One region of the Humibacter sp. genome, then DNA from elsewhere that is predicted to be linked to it. Evidence: predicted binding sites of a transcription regulator. Region 1 holds the regulator's gene; each other region holds the start of a gene.
What was found. The regulator LexA, encoded in region 1, represses DNA repair genes until DNA is damaged. The targets are predictions, from matches to a motif close to TCGAACANNTGTTCGA.
Positions count from the first base shown of each region.

Region 2: ACTHNC_RS16020 (DUF222 domain-containing protein) is a predicted target of LexA. The motif match lies at 1,893-1,908, and genes of this name have one in related genera.
Region 3: ACTHNC_RS16710 (DUF222 domain-containing protein) is a predicted target of LexA. The motif match lies at 1,815-1,830, and genes of this name have one in related genera.
Region 4: ACTHNC_RS02300 (HNH endonuclease signature motif containing protein) is a predicted target of LexA. The motif match lies at 1,579-1,594, and genes of this name have one in related genera.

Region 1 covers NZ_JBQCIE010000138.1:21,627-25,898, reverse strand. The annotation lists gene metE (5-methyltetrahydropteroyltriglutamate--homocysteine S-methyltransferase) at 1-1,052, shown strand, start outside; gene ACTHNC_RS18200 (SRPBCC family protein) at 1,082-1,531, opposite strand; gene lexA (transcriptional repressor LexA) at 1,541-2,182, opposite strand; gene ACTHNC_RS18190 (LysM peptidoglycan-binding domain-containing protein) at 2,567-2,929, shown strand; gene ACTHNC_RS18185 (histidinol-phosphate transaminase) at 2,952-4,073, shown strand; gene hisB (imidazoleglycerol-phosphate dehydratase HisB) at 4,084-4,272, shown strand, end outside.
Region 2 covers NZ_JBQCIE010000122.1:3,113-7,384, reverse strand. The annotation lists gene ACTHNC_RS16025 (cell division protein PerM) at 1-201, opposite strand, end outside; gene ACTHNC_RS16020 (DUF222 domain-containing protein) at 305-1,864, opposite strand; gene ACTHNC_RS16015 (hypothetical protein) at 1,995-3,689, opposite strand; gene ACTHNC_RS16010 (HIT family protein) at 3,806-4,272, shown strand, end outside.
Region 3 covers NZ_JBQCIE010000126.1:29,951-34,222, reverse strand. The annotation lists gene ACTHNC_RS16725 (DUF3761 domain-containing protein) at 61-738, opposite strand; tRNA gene ACTHNC_RS16720 (tRNA-Ser) at 1,112-1,196, opposite strand; gene ACTHNC_RS16715 (MaoC/PaaZ C-terminal domain-containing protein) at 1,284-1,733, opposite strand; gene ACTHNC_RS16710 (DUF222 domain-containing protein) at 1,864-3,243, shown strand; RNA gene ffs (signal recognition particle sRNA small type) at 3,350-3,446, shown strand; gene ACTHNC_RS16700 (phosphoketolase family protein) at 3,702-4,272, shown strand, end outside.
Region 4 covers NZ_JBQCIE010000019.1:53,157-57,428, forward strand. The annotation lists gene ACTHNC_RS02300 (HNH endonuclease signature motif containing protein) at 1-1,544, opposite strand, end outside; gene ACTHNC_RS02305 (hypothetical protein) at 1,674-2,108, shown strand; gene ACTHNC_RS02310 (hypothetical protein) at 2,167-2,493, shown strand; gene ACTHNC_RS02315 (hypothetical protein) at 2,503-2,775, opposite strand; gene hemQ (hydrogen peroxide-dependent heme synthase) at 3,046-3,843, shown strand; gene ACTHNC_RS02325 (ferrochelatase) at 3,840-4,272, shown strand, end outside.

The DNA.
Region 1 (4,272 bases):
GCGGCGACTACGCCGCCCGCCTGGCCGCCCAGGACGCCGCACTCGGCCTCCCGCTGCTGCCGACGACCACGATCGGCTCGTTCCCGCAGACCGGTGACATCCGTCGGGCCCGTGCCCAGTTCGCGAAGGGCGTCATCACCGAGGCGGAGTACCTCGGGCTCATGCAGGCCGAGATCAAGCGCGTCGTCGAACTCCAGGAGGAGATCGGCATCGACGTCATCGTGCACGGCGAGCCGGAGCGCAACGACATGGTGCAGTACTTCGCGGAGAACCTCGACGGCTTCGCCGTGACGCAGAACGGCTGGGTGCAGTCATACGGAAGCCGGTGCACGAGGCCGTCGATCCTCTGGGGTGACGTGTCGCGCCCGAAGCCGATCACGGTGGAGTGGTCAACCTTCACGCAGTCGCTCACGGAGAAGCCGGTGAAGGGGATGCTCACCGGTCCGGTCACGATCCTCGCGTGGTCGTTCGTGCGCGACGATCAGCCGCTCGGAGACACGGCGAGGCAGGTGGCGCTCGCGCTCCGCGACGAGATCGCCGACCTCGAGACGGCGGGCATCCGCATCGTGCAGGTCGACGAGCCTGCGCTGCGCGAGCTCCTGCCGCTCAAGAAGAAGGACCAGCCGGACTACCTCCACTGGTCGGTCGGCTCGTTCCGTCTCGCCACGAGCGGGGTCGGCGATGCGACGCAGATCCACACGCACCTGTGCTACTCGGAGTTCGGCGTCGTGATCGATGCGATCCGCAACCTGGACGCCGACGTGACCAGCATCGAGGCCGCGCGCAGCCGCATGGAGGTGGTCGACGACATCAAGGCCAGCGGATTCGACCACGGAATCGGACCCGGTGTGTACGACATCCACTCGCCGCGCGTGCCATCGGTGGCTGAGGTCACAGAACTCCTCGAGAAGGCACTGGGCGGCATCCCGGAGCGGCAGGTGTGGGTGAACCCCGACTGTGGGCTGAAGACGCGCGGGTACGACGAGACCGTGGCCTCGCTGAAGAACATCATCGAGGCCACGCAGGCGGTTCGCGAGAAGCAGCCGGCGTAGCTCGGTACGGCGGATGCCTGTGGCTGTTATCAGCACTGGGCATCCGCCGCGAGCACCCGGTCGAGCTTCGCGAACGTGCGACGCCAGCCCTGGGCGTAGTCGTGCTTGGAAGCACCGCGCAGTTCGCCGTGCACGAATCGCATCGCCGTGCCCTTCTCGCGCGGCTCGAACCCGACGGTCACGCGTGACACGACGCCCGGTTCGCTCCGCCAGCCCCAGGTGAACTCGAGCGCGACCATGGGCTCGACGCGCAGGTATTCACCACTGCTGGTGTGCGCGTCTCCGTCCGGGTCCTGGAACGAGATCTCGAACCGGCCGCCCTCGCGCACCTCGAGGTGCGCCGACGTCACGACGCCGTCGGGCTGCGAGCCCCACCATCTCCGCACGACGTCCGGATCGGTCCAGGCGCGCCACACCTTCTCCTGAGCGGCATCGAAGTGATGCTCGATCCGGATCGACGCAAGCGTCGCATCGCCCATGGGCGATGGTCAGACCGCTCGCAGCACGGCGACTACCTTGCCGACCACATCGGCGAAGTCGCCGAGGATCGGTTCGTACGCCGAGTTGCGCGGCAGCAGCCAGGTGTGGCCGTCGCGCTGGCGGAACACCTTGACGGTCGCCTCTCCGTCGAGCATCGCCGCGACGATGTCTCCGTTCTCAGCCGTCTTCTGCTGCCGCACGACGACCCAGTCGCCGTCGCAGATCGCCGCGTCGATCATCGACTCGCCCTGCACCTTCAGCATGAACAGCTCGCCGTTGCCGACGAGCTGTCGGGGCAGAGGGAACACCTCCTCGACCTGCTGCTCGGCCGTGATCGGGACACCCGCGGCGATGCGGCCCACCATGGGGACCATGGTGGCGTCGCCGACGGGAATCGAGGTCTCGAAGTCCGTCGCCGCCTCGGCGCGGCCCGTGCTCTCCGGCAGATCGATCAGCACCTCGAGCGCCCGGGGACGGTTGGGGTCGCGACGCAGGTACCCGCTGAGCTCGAGCTGACCCAGCTGATGCGCCACGCTGGAAAGCGATGCGAGACCGACCGCATCGCCGATCTCGCGCATGCTCGGCGGATACCCCCGCTGACTGACCGAGCGCTGGATCACCTCGAGGATCGCGCGCTGCTTGTCGCTCAGGCTCTTCCGTCGTCGCGTGCGCGGCTTCTCCGTGGCGGCGCGGCCGCTCCGGGCGCCTGAGACGGCGGCTCCTTGCTGTGCGTCATCGACGTCGGTCAACGTGCTCTCCTCTCTCGTTGGCGAGTGTGCTCGCGGCTCCGCCGCTCGCCATTCCCAATCGCCTTGGTGATGGATGCGAGCATCCGTCACCAAGCCTCAATCGAATGTCAGTGGTGCGTGGTGTAGTTCCTGATGATCGAAACTCTATCCGGGTTTCGCTCCGGATCGGCGATTCTGTTCGAGCGTGTTGATAACTCGACCGGCACAGATCCGAACATACCGTTGAAATCGGAGAAGATCGAAGATAGATTCGGAACACGGGTTCGACACTGAAGGGAGACGGTCATGACGACCATCGCACTCGCGCACTCGACGCGGAGCCGTTCGGCACACGTGCGCACCCGCCTCACTCGTCGGGGCCGTGTCGTACTGTCAGCGCTGATCGTGCTGCCGGTCCTGGTGGGTGGCGGCGCTCTGCTGGCCAGCAGCGGCGCCATGGCGGGCATCGAGTCATCTGCCGCGTCGTTCCACCATCTGACGGTGCAGCCGGGCGAGTCGCTGTGGAGCATCGCGCAGCGTGTGGCTCCGCACAGCGATCCGCGCGACGTGGTCGCCGCATTCGTCGATCTGAACGGACTCTCGTCGAGCATGGTGCAGGCGGGGGAGCAGCTCGCCATCCCGCATGAGTTCGACGGCTCGAACCGGTGAGCGGCCGCCCTAGCATTGACGGGTGATCTCGTTCTCCGACCTCCCTCTCCGCGATGACCTGCGCGGCAAGTCCCCGTACGGCGCGCCGCAGGCGCCCGTGCCCGTGGCGCTGAACGTCAACGAGAACACGCATCCGATCCCGGATGACGTCGTCGCGGACATCCTGGAGTCCGTCGGAGCTGCGCTGAAGGGCGCGAACCGCTATCCGGACCGGGAGTTCCTCGAGCTACGCGAGGCGCTGGCCCGTTACCTGGGGCACGGCCTCGACGCCTCGAACATCTGGGCGGCGAACGGTTCCAACGAGGTGCTCCAGCAGATCCTGCAGGCGTTCGGCGGCCCCGGGCGCAGCGCTCTCGGGTTCGCCCCGACCTACTCGATGTACCCGCTGCTCGCCTCCGGGACGGGAACGGCGTGGATCGCCGCCGATCGAGCACCGGACTTCACGGTGGCGCCGGACCACGCGGCCGCCGCGGTCCAGGAGCACCGTCCGGATGTCGTCATCCTGTGCGCGCCGAACAACCCCACCGGCACCCCGCTGGGGCTGGATGTCGTCGAAGCCGTCTATGACGCCACCGACGGCGTGGTGGTCGTCGACGAGGCGTACGAGGAGTTCATGCCACGGGACGCACCCAGTGCGCTGACGCTTCTCCCCGGACGCGAGCGGCTCATCGTCTCCCGCACGATGAGCAAGGCGTTCGCGTTCGCCGGTGTACGGCTCGGCTACCTCGCCGCTGACCCGGCCGTCGCCGACGCGCTTCGGCTCGTGCGGCTGCCCTACCACCTGTCCGTGCTCACACAGGCCGCGGCGGTAGCGGCGTTGCGGCACTCCGACGAGATGCTCGCAACGGTGCACGACATCGTGCGGCAACGAGACCGGATCGCATCCCGGCTCGCGGAACTGGGATTCGTCGTGCACGACTCCGGCAGCAACTTCGTGCTGTTCGGCGGCGTCGACGATCCTCACGCGACATTCCTCGCCCTCAAGGAGCGGGGAATCCTCGTGCGCGATGTCGGCATACCGCACCACCTGCGTGTGAGTGCCGGTACGGAGGCCGAAACCAGCGTCTTCCTCGACGCCATGGCCGAGTTGGCTGCCGCACCCGCTGCCCGGGCGTCGGCGAGTGCGGCTACCTCGCTCAATTAGGCTTGACGGCATGACCAGCCGCACCGCGAGCATCCGCCGCGAGACCAGCGAGTCGAGCATCGAGCTGTCGCTCGATCTGGACGGCACGGGCAGCAGTAGCGTGCACACCACGGTACCGTTCTACGATCACCTGCTCACCGCGTTCGCCAAGCACTCGCTCACCGATCTGACGGTGCGAGCGAAGGGCGACATCGAGATC
Region 2 (4,272 bases), on a different contig from region 1:
ATTCAGTGTGACGGTGACGTCGACTCCGTGGCCGAGCAGCCAGATGTCGGCGCCGGCGTGCCAGAACGGCAGCCAGTCGTTCGAGAGGTCGAACTGCAGTCCCCACGCCACTGTCAGCGGAACGAGCGGGATCGCCACGCCCACGCCGAGGGCGATCACCGCGTCGAGCGCGGCCAGCAGGATGACGGTGATGCGGTTCATGCGCTGACGACCCTACCGGCGCCCGGCGGCCGGGCCGGGCGGGCGCGCCAGGGCACAGGCATCCTTCACGAAGGCTGCGGTGGACTATTGCTCGGCGCCGCGTTCAGCTGGCGTTGTGGAGTGTGTCGAGGAGCGGGTTTTTGCGGTGGAGGAGGATGTCGTCGCGGTCGTCGGTGGATCCGGGCGGTCGTAGCCAGTACCGGTCGTGTCCGGTTTTGTCGGGTCGTCGGTGGATTCTCCAGCCGTCGTTGTGGAGTCTGAGGTGGCAGGGGCGGCAGAGCAGGATGCCGTCGTCGATGTCGGTGTTGCCGTGGTGGGCGTCCCAGTGGTCGGTGTGGTGTGCTTCGCACCAGTCGGGTGGTCGGTCGCAGCCTGGCCACATGCATCCCCCGTCGCGGGCGTTGAGGATCTCGCGTTGCCTGCTGGTGAACAGGCGTTGTGCCCGCCCGTAGTTGAGGGTGTGCCCGTTCTCGTCTTGCACGATCTGCTGGTGCCCGTTGCACAGGTGCCGTTCGACGGTTTCAATCGAAACCGGATCGGTTTGTCCCAGCAGCACCCCGAACGCGGCACCTGTGCCGCTGCCGGTCCGGCCATTGGTGCCGTCGCTGGCGCTGGCGCGCTGGTCGATGCTACTGCCACCGCCTGTGCCGCTGCTAACGGTGGCGGTGTGGAGGGTAGCGATCAGCCGCACGGTGGGGCGGATGGTGCCGAAGAGTTTCCCGGTGTCCTTCTTCACGGCGAGGGTGACGATGTCGACGAGGGTGTCGGCCATGATCTGTTCGGTGCTGCGCGGGTCATCCAGGAGTTTCTGCGCCCGGTCTTGGTCGGTCTTCTTCGTGAACCGGGGTCCGCCGCGGCGGGGGCTGGTGACGGTGTCGAAGGCGGAGCACACGATCTGCGCGGATTCCGGGTCCAGGAGTCCGGTGAGGCGGGTCATCCCGTCCGGTTGAGGGAACAGTCTGAGGTAGCGGGCGTCGCGGCGTTGCCTCTCCCGGTCGGAGATGCCGTCGGGGTCGAGCAGGTCGCGTTCGTTGCGGGCACGCGCCCACACATCATCTGCGTGCGCCCTGCCCGCGTACTCGATCAGCCGGCTGACCGCGGCCCGCATCGCTTCTACCGGGGCACCGTCGCCGGGCTCCCCGAGCCCGCGGCGGATCCCGTCGGCAGCATCCACCGACACCACACCGGCGGCGACGGCACGGTCCAGTTCGGCATGCCACGGCCCGGCAACGGCCGATGCCGTGTGAGGACTTGTGTTGTCGCTGTCTGCGTCTTCCGGTCGGACGACCGGTGGGTCGTCGAGTAGCCCGGGCTGGTCTGCGCGGGTGTCGCCGGCGAGGGTTTCCGCGACCTGGGTTCCGACGCGCACCAGTTTGCGGGCATCCGCCCCGGTGGTTCCGGTGACCTGTTGGATCAGTTTCTCCGGGGACCGGAACCCGGCCCGGTGCGCCAACCCGTCGTGTCCGAGTTCCCGGCGAGACCGGTGCGCGATCTCTGCGGCGATCAGGGCGCTGATCGTCTGCAACCGCTTCGTGGCCTCAGCGACACCGGCTTGCAGCTGCAGCAGCTGTGCGTCGGTCTGGGTGCACGGTTCGATGACACTGTCCCCAGCGGGATGCAGCGCGGTGATCTTCTCGATCACTTCATCGAACCTGAATGCCATGCTGCATGATACCAACGCGACTCGACATTCGAAAGTGTGTGTGAACAACTCATCAAACCAACAACTGGGGACGGAAAGACATCACCAGCGTGTGGGGAGACGGGGATAAGAAAGTGGCGCGCTCCACGCGTCACGCGGAGAGGGACGCTGTCTCGTCGCGCCCGACGCCGCTCGCCTCGTCCACCTCCACCGGTGGGCGGCTCACCAGCTCGAGCACGGCGATGATGATGACCGCGATGACGGCCGTCCACACGATGACGGGCGGCGTGAGCGGACGCAGGAACAGCACGACAGCGGCACCCGCGAGCCCCACGATCACCCGCAGCAGAACGCGCTGCCCGTAGATCCACTCCCCCGGGCGCCCCGTCGTGATGCCGTGGCGTCCCGCACCGCGGCGGGCGGCGGCGAACCCCGACGAGACGTAGCCGCGCAGCGCCCTCGCCCAACGGAACGGCCCGCCAACGAGCGCGATCACCAGCACCGTGATCGCGAGCACCGCGACGGCCACCACGATGGACTGCACGAAGCCGAGGATGCCGCTGTAGAGCGTGCCGGCGGCATCCGCCGGTATCGCGTCGGAGACGGACAGCTGGAACACGGTCTTACCCACTGAGATGCCGATGCTGACGAGCACCATGGAGAGCCCGAGCGCTACGGATGCCCACACCAGCGCGATCGTGCGACGTCGCGCAACGAGCACGCCCGCGACCAGCAGCACGAGCACCGCCCAGGGCAGCCAGATGCCGACGGCGACGACGAGGTTGTAGAGCCCCATGTACAGCGTCACGGAGCTCGACTTCGCGATCACGATCGTCTTGTCGATGGTCGGAATGCTCTTCGCGAAGCCGAATCCCTGCTCCACGAGCCGGGACTTCACGGCGTCGATGATGGGCCCGAGCTGGAGCCCGATCTGGCCGTTCGGACCGATCGAGACGGCGGCGTTCTTGTCGCCGTTCAGTGTGGCCAGCAACTGCTGGTGCGTGGTGGTGAGCGCCTGTCTCCAGATATCGGCGAAGGCATCCGATTGCACGAACTTCGTCACGGTCGAAGTGATCAGGCTCTTGATTCCGGCGACGAGCGGTGCCTGCAGCGAGTTCAGCGCGGATGACGCGCGAGGACCGAGGCCGAGCTTCTCGAGGCCGGTGAAGACGTCGGAGGTGATGCCCTGGATGTCCACGTTCGACTCGATCGCCGCAACGGTCTGCGTCACGACGAGGTCCTGCACAGCGGGCTGTTTCACGAGCGGCGCGAACGTGCTCACGAAGTAGTCGGTGTCGGTCAGCTCACGCTGAGCCCAGGTGGAGACGACGGCGACCGGTGCGAGGATCGCCGCGATCACGACCAGCACGGTCGCCAGCAGCGTCCACCCCCAGCCCCGCTTCTTACGCCCGGTGGATGCCGCCGTCGTCGCGCTCGCAGCGCCTCCCTGCGCGGCGGCGGCCTGCGCCTCGGCTCGCGCGGCTTCCGCCTCAGCTCGTGCGGCCTCCGCTCGCTCGGCGTCTGCACGAGCCGCCTCCGCCCTCGCGGCTTCCCCTTCCGCGCGTTCGACGGCTTCCTCGGCCAGCACCCGCGCCGATTCCGCTTCGGCGCGGGCACCCTGAATCTCGGCCACGGCGCGCGCCCGCTCCGCGTCGGCGTCCTCCCGCGCTCGCAACGCCTCCTCGCGGGCTCGTTCCACGGCCGCCTTCGACCGCTCGACCTCATCCCTGGCGCGTTCAGCATCGGCCAGCGCGCGCTGGAGCTCCTCCTGCAGTTCCTGATTCGTCTTGCGCGCCATGGCTTTCCCCTCAGCTCCGGCGGGCGGTGCGGCGTCGTCTGCCGTCATCGGACTGCGCCTCGGCGGCGACGGCTGCGAGCCAACTCTACGAGCGCCGATGGCCGGCATCCGGTGCCCCGCCGAACGGATCATCCGGAAGGGATGAGCGCGGTAACGTCGAACGGATGGACTGGCGCGACGATCGGATCGGCTCGGCTTCCCGCGGCGAGAACCCCACGGTGCTGGCCGAGCTGCGAAGCGGGTACGCCGTGATCGGCGACGTGCAGTTCCTCCCCGGATACTGCGTTCTGCTCGGCAAGAACCCGACGGCGACGGCGCTCGCCGACCTGCCGAGAACCGAGCGAGTCCAGTTCCTGGCCGACGCCGACCTGCTCGCCACGGCCGTCGAGCGCGCCTGCCGCGACGCGGATCCCGCGTTCCGCAGGGTCAACATCGAGATCCTCGGCAACGCGGATGCCTTCGTGCACGCCCACATCTGGCCGCGCTACGAGTGGGAGCCGCCTGAGCTTCGTTGGCGCCCGGTGTGGCTCTACGATCTGGCGAACTGGCACGATCCCGCGTCGCAGCTGGGGGCAGCACAGGATGCCCTGCGAGCCGCGATAACGGACGAGCTGCGGTCGCTCGCGCAGCG
Region 3 (4,272 bases), on a different contig from region 1:
TGACCGCGCCGCTTGTCGCGCGCCGTTGCATGCGGCGTGCTGGACATTGTCGTCCAGTAGCTAAAGCCACTCGGCCACACCGCCATGCGATGAGCAAGTTCCCCGTCGCGATTGACTAAAGCTGTAAGAACCGTCGACGCATCTGGCTGTCGCGCCGCTGGGTACAGTCGCTGACGACTCTGGGCGACAGATCGTGTTGCCAGCGCTATTGACGTACGTCCCGTTCGTGCAGGTGGGGGCAGCCGGCGCTACATAGGTTCCCAATGTCGTCACCTGTGTCACAGGGGCGGTAGTGACAACGTCGCTCTGGAGCACGCGGCTTGTCTCAACGCCGTCCGAGTAGGTGACGAGGTATGTCTTTGTCTCGACTCCATCGACCCCAGCAGTTGTGATCGAGGAGGTGCCCTGCGCCAACGATGAGCTCTCGACGGTCGTGGACTGGAATGGGATAGCGCTGGTCTCGTGGATGAGCTCGGTGGTAATTACTGGTGTCGGCGTTGGTGTCGGCGTTACGAGAGGCGTCGATGAAGTTGGAACCCGACCGGTTACACCAGTCGGTTCGGTCACGATCGGGTGCGCCGCTCCGTAAGCCGCTGAAGAGAGCAGAATCACCAACGCGATTCCCGCGCCAATAGCGCCGGCAGCGCGAGTCCGAGGCAATCTAAGCCACGTGCGGCGCCGGAAGATCAGACCATAAATAGCGGTAACCAGCACGACAAGTGCGGTCAGGACGAGCATCGGCCACACGCCGCCCGATGCCAAGCCGATGAGGGCCAAAAGCGCGGTGCAGCCGATCCCGATCCATGTCGTAACGGGCAGTTTGCGAATCCAGCCCAACACACTCGGCGGATCGAATGACGACGGAGTCGGCATGACGCTCTCCATTCCGATGACGGCTCCTAAGCATGAAAGGCCCGTCACCAGATGTCTCGCCCCAGTTAAGGGGACGGGTCTCGAGTGCGGCGTTCGGTGCGAATGCGCGAGTACGAAGCTTCGAGTGGTCGAGAGATTGCGGCAGCTCGCCGTGAAGCGAACGATTGCAGCTCACATAGCGCGGAGGACGAGTCTCCGGGCTCGCGACGAACACCTGTGTCGCGAACCCAGACAACGGCGGAGGATGGGGGATTCGAACCCCCGAGGGCTTTCACCCAACACGCTTTCCAAGCGTGCGCCATAGGCCACTAGGCGAATCCTCCGGGCGGCCGCCGAAACGGCCTGACGAGAATCCTACCCGACGCCCGGAGCCGCTCCGTCACGCCGAAAGCACCGGCAACTGCATCCGTTCAGGCGACGGGCGCGGTCGCCACCATCACGTCCATGCGTCCGCTCTGCACGACCTCGTCACGCTGGTTGCGGAGGGTGAGCATCCGTTCCACGATCCCGTACCGGCCCGAGCTCGTGACACGCGTCGAGAGGATCTCGACCGTGCACGTCACGGTATCGCCGATGAAGATCGGCGCGGCGAACTTCCACTGATCGATACCGAGCAGAGCGACAGCGCTTCCTTCGAAGACGCCGGTTCTCGCGATCAGACCAAGACAGAGGGATGCCCCGAGCATGCCATGCACGATCCGCTGGCCGAAGCGGGTGCGCCCCGCGAACTCCGCGTCGGTGTGCACCTGGTTGTTGTCGTTCGTCCAGGAGGCGAACGACATGACATCCGCTTCGGTGATCGTGCGTCCCGGCGTGACGAACACCTGGCCGGCGTGAAGATCGTCCAGGTACAGCGTCATGCCCGTTCCCTTCGTTCGACGGATGCTCCACGAGCGTATCGCTGGCCCAGTCGTGACCGGCAGCCGGCGCATACGATTCAATCGAAGAAAACTTCGAAACTCAACACTAAACGTGTGATAGATTAGTCGTATGAAGGATCTTCTCGACGCGGTGCAGACATCGTTGGATGCGGTGCGGCATGCGTCGGGTGATCGAGAGGTTTTAGGGCTCGCTCCCGGTGATCTGGTCGCGGTGGGCGACGCGTTGGGGCGATTGAAGCGCGCGGTGGACGCAGCGCTCGTGCCGGTCGCGGCGGAGATCGCACGCCAGTCTCGCCCAGAGCTGGGCAGTGACTCATTGGCGAAGCGGCAAGGGTTTCCCAGCGCGGGCAGAATGATCTCGACCACCACCGGCACCAGCGTCGGCGAAGCGATCCGACTCGTGGCCGTCGGCGAGGCAACCGCTCCACGCACTTCGTTGAGCGGGGAAGAACGTCCGGCGAAGCATCCCCATGTCGCGGCTGCGGTCCGTGCCGGGGCGATCGGTACGCTGGCCGCGTCGGCGATCATCACGATGCTTGACAGGGTGGCTGTGCGCTCTGACGCTGAAGCGCGGGAGGCCATGGAAGCCAGACTGGTGGAAGCGGCGCCCGGGCTGACACCCGACCGGCTTCGCGTGCTGATCTGCCGCGGCGAGGCGCTCTTGGACCCCGACGGTGTGCAGCCCCGGGAAGACGAACTGCGAGCAGACCGGCAATTGTCGATCCGTCAGGAGCGCTCCGGTGCCATCGCAATCAGCGGCCGGTTCGACCCGGAAACCGGAGCGCCGATCGTCGCTGCCGTGGAGGGCATCATGACAGGGATGTTGCGCCGACGTGAGGACGGAACGAGCGTCGCCGACGCGGATGACCGCAGCGTCGCGCAGATGCGTGCGGATGCCTTGTCCGAGTTGTGTCGGCACGGCCTGGGCTGCCAAAGCGTGCCGACCGCGCCGAGTACCACCGTGGTGGTGCGGATGAATCTGGCTGATTTGGAAGACGGCACCGGCTACGGCACTATCGACGGCATCGCTCAGCCGGTCTCGGTGTCGACCGTACGACGCATGGCCGCCGACGCGCAGATCATCCCCTGCGTGCTTGGAGGGGAAAGCGAGATCCTCGACTGGGGCCGAGCAAAGAGATTGTTCACCCCAGCACAGAAACTCGCCCTCACCGAACGCGACGGTGGATGCGCGTGCTGCGGGCTCCCACCGGCCCTCACCGTCGGCCACCACCTGTTGTGGTGGAAACGAGACGCCGGGCCCACCGACCTCAACAACGGCATCCTGCTCTGTACCAACTGCCATCACCGTATTCACGACGATGGCTGGGACATCCGCATCGAAAACCCGCGGGCCAAGGTCGATCGAAGTCACACAGGGTCGAGACCGCTGCACACCCGGGCCCGGGTCTGGTTCATCCCGCCTGCCTGGCTCGATCCCAGCCGCACTCCGCGCCTCGGTGGCAAGGCGCGATACGACCTCACCGCATGAGCGTGACCGCTGTATACGGAGGGGCCGTGAAGGGCGGCGTGCGCAGTGGCGCGGGTGCGGGCCACCGCCCGGCGCAACAGGCGCATCCGTCAGCCGGTACACTGGATGAGGCTCCTCGCGTGGCGCCATCCAGGCCAACTCCCCCAGGGCGGAAACGCAGCAAGGGTAACCGGGCTCTGGCGGGTGCGCGGGGGGTCCTTTTTCATTTGTCGCGGGATGCCACGAAGGGGTGGCGCGTCGCGGGACCGCCTGACAAGGATGGAAAAGACGGCCGCGATCGCGGCCGGTCTGGAGGAATCCTCGTGGCTCCCGTGTCGGCATCGGCCAAGACTCGCAAGACGAAGGGGACGCAGCGGGCGCGGCCTCCGCAAGTCGTGGCATCCACCACCGCTACCCGCCTACACTACGAGGGCAGACGCACCGCTGCGGACTACGATCCCGCGTTCCCGCATCGGCCCCTGCGCGAGCTCGCCCCGGAGACGCTCGCGGCACTGGATGCCTGGTGGCGCGCCGCCAACTACCTCAGCGTCGGGCAGATCTACCTGCTCGACAACCCGCTGCTGCGGAGGCCCCTCACCCGAGACGACATCAAGCCGCGGCTGCTGGGCCATTTCGGCACAGTGCCCGGCCTGAACCTGGTCTACGCGCACCTGAACCGGGCCATCCGGGAACGCGACCTCGACGCGATCTATATCACCGGCCCCGGCCACGGTGGTCCCGGCATGGTGGCGAACGCGTACCTCGACGGCACTTACTCCGAGGTGTACACGCACATCAAGCAGGACGAAGAGGGACTGCGCAAGCTGTTCCGCCAGTTCTCGTTCCCGGGCGGCATCCCGAGCCATGTCGCCCCGGAGACGCCCGGCTCCATCCACGAGGGCGGCGAGCTCGGCTACTCGCTGAGCCACGCATACGGCGCCGCATTCGATAACCCCGATCTGTTGGTCGCCTGCGTCATCGGCGACGGTGAAGCCGAGACCGGACCGCTGGCCACGAGCTGGCACTCGAACAAGTTCCTCGACCCGAAGC
Region 4 (4,272 bases), on a different contig from region 1:
CCGGGTGACTTGGTGCGCAGCGGGATCGGAGTGCGTGACGGGTCGACGCTCTTCGGCGGCGTCAGGAAGTACTGGGCGCCGTCTCTGCTGATCTTCCAACCATTGTTGTGGAGCAGTAGGTGGTGGAAGCGGCAGAGGAGGACGCCGTCGGCGATGTCGGTTTTGCCGTGGTCGGCGTACCAGCCGTCATTGTGGTGGGCTTCGGTGGCCCAGGCGGGTCGGTCGCAGCCGGGCCAGACGCATCCGCCGTCGCGGCTGCGGAGCACGAGGCGCTGCCGGTTGGTGAACAGGCGGCTTTCGCGGCCGAGGTCGAGCACGTTCCCGGCCCGGTCGGTGTGGACGTCGATGGTGCCGCCGTCGCAGCGGTGCGTGTCGATGACGGAGAGCGGTACAGCGTCGACGCTTCCTTCGTAGTGTCCGATGCCGAACGCGACCCCACCGGGTGCGTCGTCGTCGCGGGTGACCATGACACGGACGGCGGGTCGGTGCGTGCGCAGCGTGGTCGAGGTGTCCACGGCGGCGCCGCTGCGCAGCACGTCCATCACCGTGTCGAGCGCCAACTGTTCGTTGCTGCGCGGATCGGCGGTGAGTTGATCCGACCAGCGGCGGTCGTCTTCGGAGACGAAGCGTGGACCGCCTCGCCGTGGACTCAATGCCAGGTCGAGCAGCTGTGTGACGAACACCCCGGACTCGTCGTCGAACACGGCGTGCGCGGTCAACTGGCCGTCCTGGTTACGGCGCATCGTCCAGGAACGGTTCTCGTACCGGCGTTGCCATCTTTCCTGCACGCCTGCCGGGTCGATCTCATCGCGCATGCGCCGCGCGAGACCGAACAGCTCGTCCACGTGAGCGCTCTTGGCCTCCTCGACGAGCTCGGCAGCGGCGGCCCGCATCGTCTCACTGTCGCAGGTCGCGCTGGGTTCTCCGAGTCCACGAGCGATCGCATCCCCGGCAGCAGGCGACAGCACCCCAGCACTCACTGCGGTGATGATCGGATGATTCCACGGCAACGGAGCCGGGTTCGAGGTGGAGCCGTCGCGACCGTCGCCGTCCGAGCCATCACGCTCCGCTGCGTCGGCCGCCGTCCCGGCATCCTCGACAGCAAGAGGGCCCTCCGGGCCCTCTCCCGTTCGCAGTGCTCGTTCGGCGGCATCCACTTCGCCCATGGCGCCGCCCAGCCGCACCTGCCTGGCCGCCTCTCCTCGGCTTGCGCCGGTCAGCGACTGCACGAAGCGCACCGCGTTCTGGTGCCCGTTGCGCTGTGCGAGCCCGGAGTGGCCCAGGGCTCTCTCGGACCTCTTCGCCGCCACACCGGCCGCCGCCGTCAGTACGGTGTCGAATTCCGCGCGAGCACGGGAGGCATCCGAGATCAGCCGAGCCAATACCTCATCAGCGAGCAGATCGATCGACTCGACCAGAGTGGGCTCTTCCGCACTCGCGCGTGATGAGCCGCGGTTCTCGCCCGCGGAATCGGCATTGTCGCACGTCAAGGCCGCACAGACACGAGAGGTCGTGTCCCTGAGCCGTTCGACGTTGGCGAGCATGCTCCCATTCTACGACAGATATTCGAACAAAACAACGAATGTGTCTTCGGGGTGTGAGCAAACAGCAGGCGGGAGGATTGGGGGGCGCACAGTGATCCTCTAAACCAAAAGCGAAGATAGGTTCGATAGATGGACGACGCTGGGCCGCTGACAAGCGCCGGGCTCTCCGTCCCCAATGAGTCGATCCGCGACGTCTGCACAAAACGCCGCCGCAGCGAGCATCGGCGGCATATCGGTCGTCAACATCGATGCATGCACGAAGCACTGCTCCAGAAGACATACGACGACGGCTTCGCCCGGCTTCCGTCGGTTGACCCGTCGCAACGCGAACGGGTGCTGCGCGAGCTTGAACGGTTGGCCCACGCCAGATCGGCGGACGGAGCCGAAAGCCCGATGCATCTCGAAGCCTTCGCCCGAATCGTGCCACTCCTCGAGGCGCTGCTGCCGACAGACCCGGACGGAATCCGCGCGCAGGACTTCGCGCAACTCGCGTACCTGGCCCAGTTCCCCCGGCGTGGCGCAACCGATAGCGCTGCAGCTCGCCTTCGGCCCGGCGGCCGGTGAGGCGAATCGACGAAAGATCATGCGTGTGTTCGACGCCGCACGGTCAAGGGGAGTAGCGATGGATGACTACGTCGCGAAGATGCGCGCTGACGGCGCGATCCCCCATGACGCGCTCGTGCGCCTGTTCCTCGGCGAGGAGCGGCGGCGGCCCTCGACGAACAGAGTTCGCCTCGGAATCGCCCTACTCCGAAGGACGGCCTCGATGGTTCCCGCCGAGTACCGTCCACCGCTCCTGTGTGCAGTCGGCTGGCTGCACTGGGCCCGCGGCCAACGCGCGGTGGCGCAGATCTACCTCGCCGAGGCGTCGCGCATCGAGCCGTCCGACATCCTCGCGTACAGCCTCATGGAGCACTTCGGTTCGAGGATGCCGTCATGGCTCGGCTAGCGAGCCCGATCAGGCGACGCGGCGCGCCCGGTTCTTCCAGGAGAGGATCAGTGCCTCGAGCTGCCCGTTCGGGAGGTCGCGGGGGTGGTGGGCGAGCTCATCCGCGAACTGCTGCTGCTCGACGTACGACAGGTTCTGCGCCCACGGGAACGCAGAGATCACCTTGGCGCGGGCATCCATGATCGGCTTCGCCTTGGCGCGGCTCGGGCGCTTACGACGAGGGGTCGTACTCGTGGAGGACTGCTCCGCGATACGGCTGGAGTTCTTCAACGATTCAGACATTTGTATCTATCAACACCACGAAGCGCAGTTTTATTCGGTTCATCCCAGTGATTTCGTCAGGTTTGTTCAGCATGCGTCCAAACGGGCGGTCGGCCAAGGGCTTGACGACGCGGCCACTGCTCCTCGTGCGCCCCCGCGTGTCCGCGCGTCCTCGTGCGCCCCCGCGTGTCCGCGCCTCCTCGCGTGTCCGCGCGTCCTCGCGCCCCCGGGCGCGGCACCAACAGGCCGTCGCTTTTGCTGCTCAGCGGGCAACGGGGGAGACTGGATGCCATGACACACCCGGCGGCCGCCGACTCGGCGTCCGATTCCCCCATTCACAACAGCAGCCCTGAAGCATCCGATCACCCAACGGATGCCGCCTCGAAGCCCGACCAGCGCGGGGCGCAGGCCGAGCAGCCCGACGGTTTCACGCTCTGGGCCGTGCTGAGGCGCGACCCGCTGCGCCCGTTCGATCTCGAAGAGCCGAACGTGGAGTGGGCGACGTCGGAACTCGAGTCCGCGGTGACCGAGGTCGAGGCCGGCGGCGTCACGGTGCGCGGCTTCTACGACGTCTCCGGCCTGAAGGCAGACGCCGACATCATGATCTGGCTGCATGGCGCGGTGGCGGAGCAGCTCCAGGCTGCGCTGCGCCGGCTCAAGCGGACGAAGCTGCTGAGCGACCTCCTCCCCACATGGAACGCGATGGGTGTGCACCGCGGAGCCGAGTTCAACAAGGCCCACGTGCCCGCGTTCCTCAAGGGCATCGAGCCGCGCCAGTGGCTGACGGTCTATCCGTTCGTACGCAGCTACGAGTGGTACCTTCTCCCCGACGCTGAGCGCAGTCGCATGCTGTCCGACCACGGCCGGAAGGGTGCGGCGTTCCGCTCGGTCCTGGCCAACACGGTCGCCGCTTTCGCCCTCGGTGACTATGAGTGGCTACTGCCGATGGAGTCAGACAATCTCGTCGATCTCGTCGATATGATGCGCGATCTCCGCGCGACGGATGCCCGCAGGCACGTACGTAAGGAGGTCCCCTTCTACACGGGTCGGCGCATTCCTGTGACAGACATCCCCGAGGTCTTGCAATGACGACATACGACGCGATCCTGCTCTCCAGCTTCGGCGGTCCAGAGGGTCAGGATGACGTCATCCCGTTCCTGCGCAACGTGACGCGAGGACGGGGCATCCCCGACGAACGGCTTGAAGAGGTTGCGCACCACTACCGCCACCACGGCGGGGTGAGCCCCATCAACGAGCAGAACCGTCAACTGAAGGCGGCTCTCGAGGCCGAACTCGCCCGTCGCGGTATCGACCTCCCCATCCACTGGGGCAACCGCAACTGGAAGCCGTACTTCACGGATGCCGTGCTCGAGGCCCACGAGGCGGGCCACGATCGCCTGCTCGCCCTGGTGACCAGCGCCTACACCTCGTACTCCGGGGTCGGGCAGTACCGCGAGGACTTTGAGCGGGCGCTCGCCGAGAACGGGCTGACCGGCACCATGTCCATCGACCGCGTAC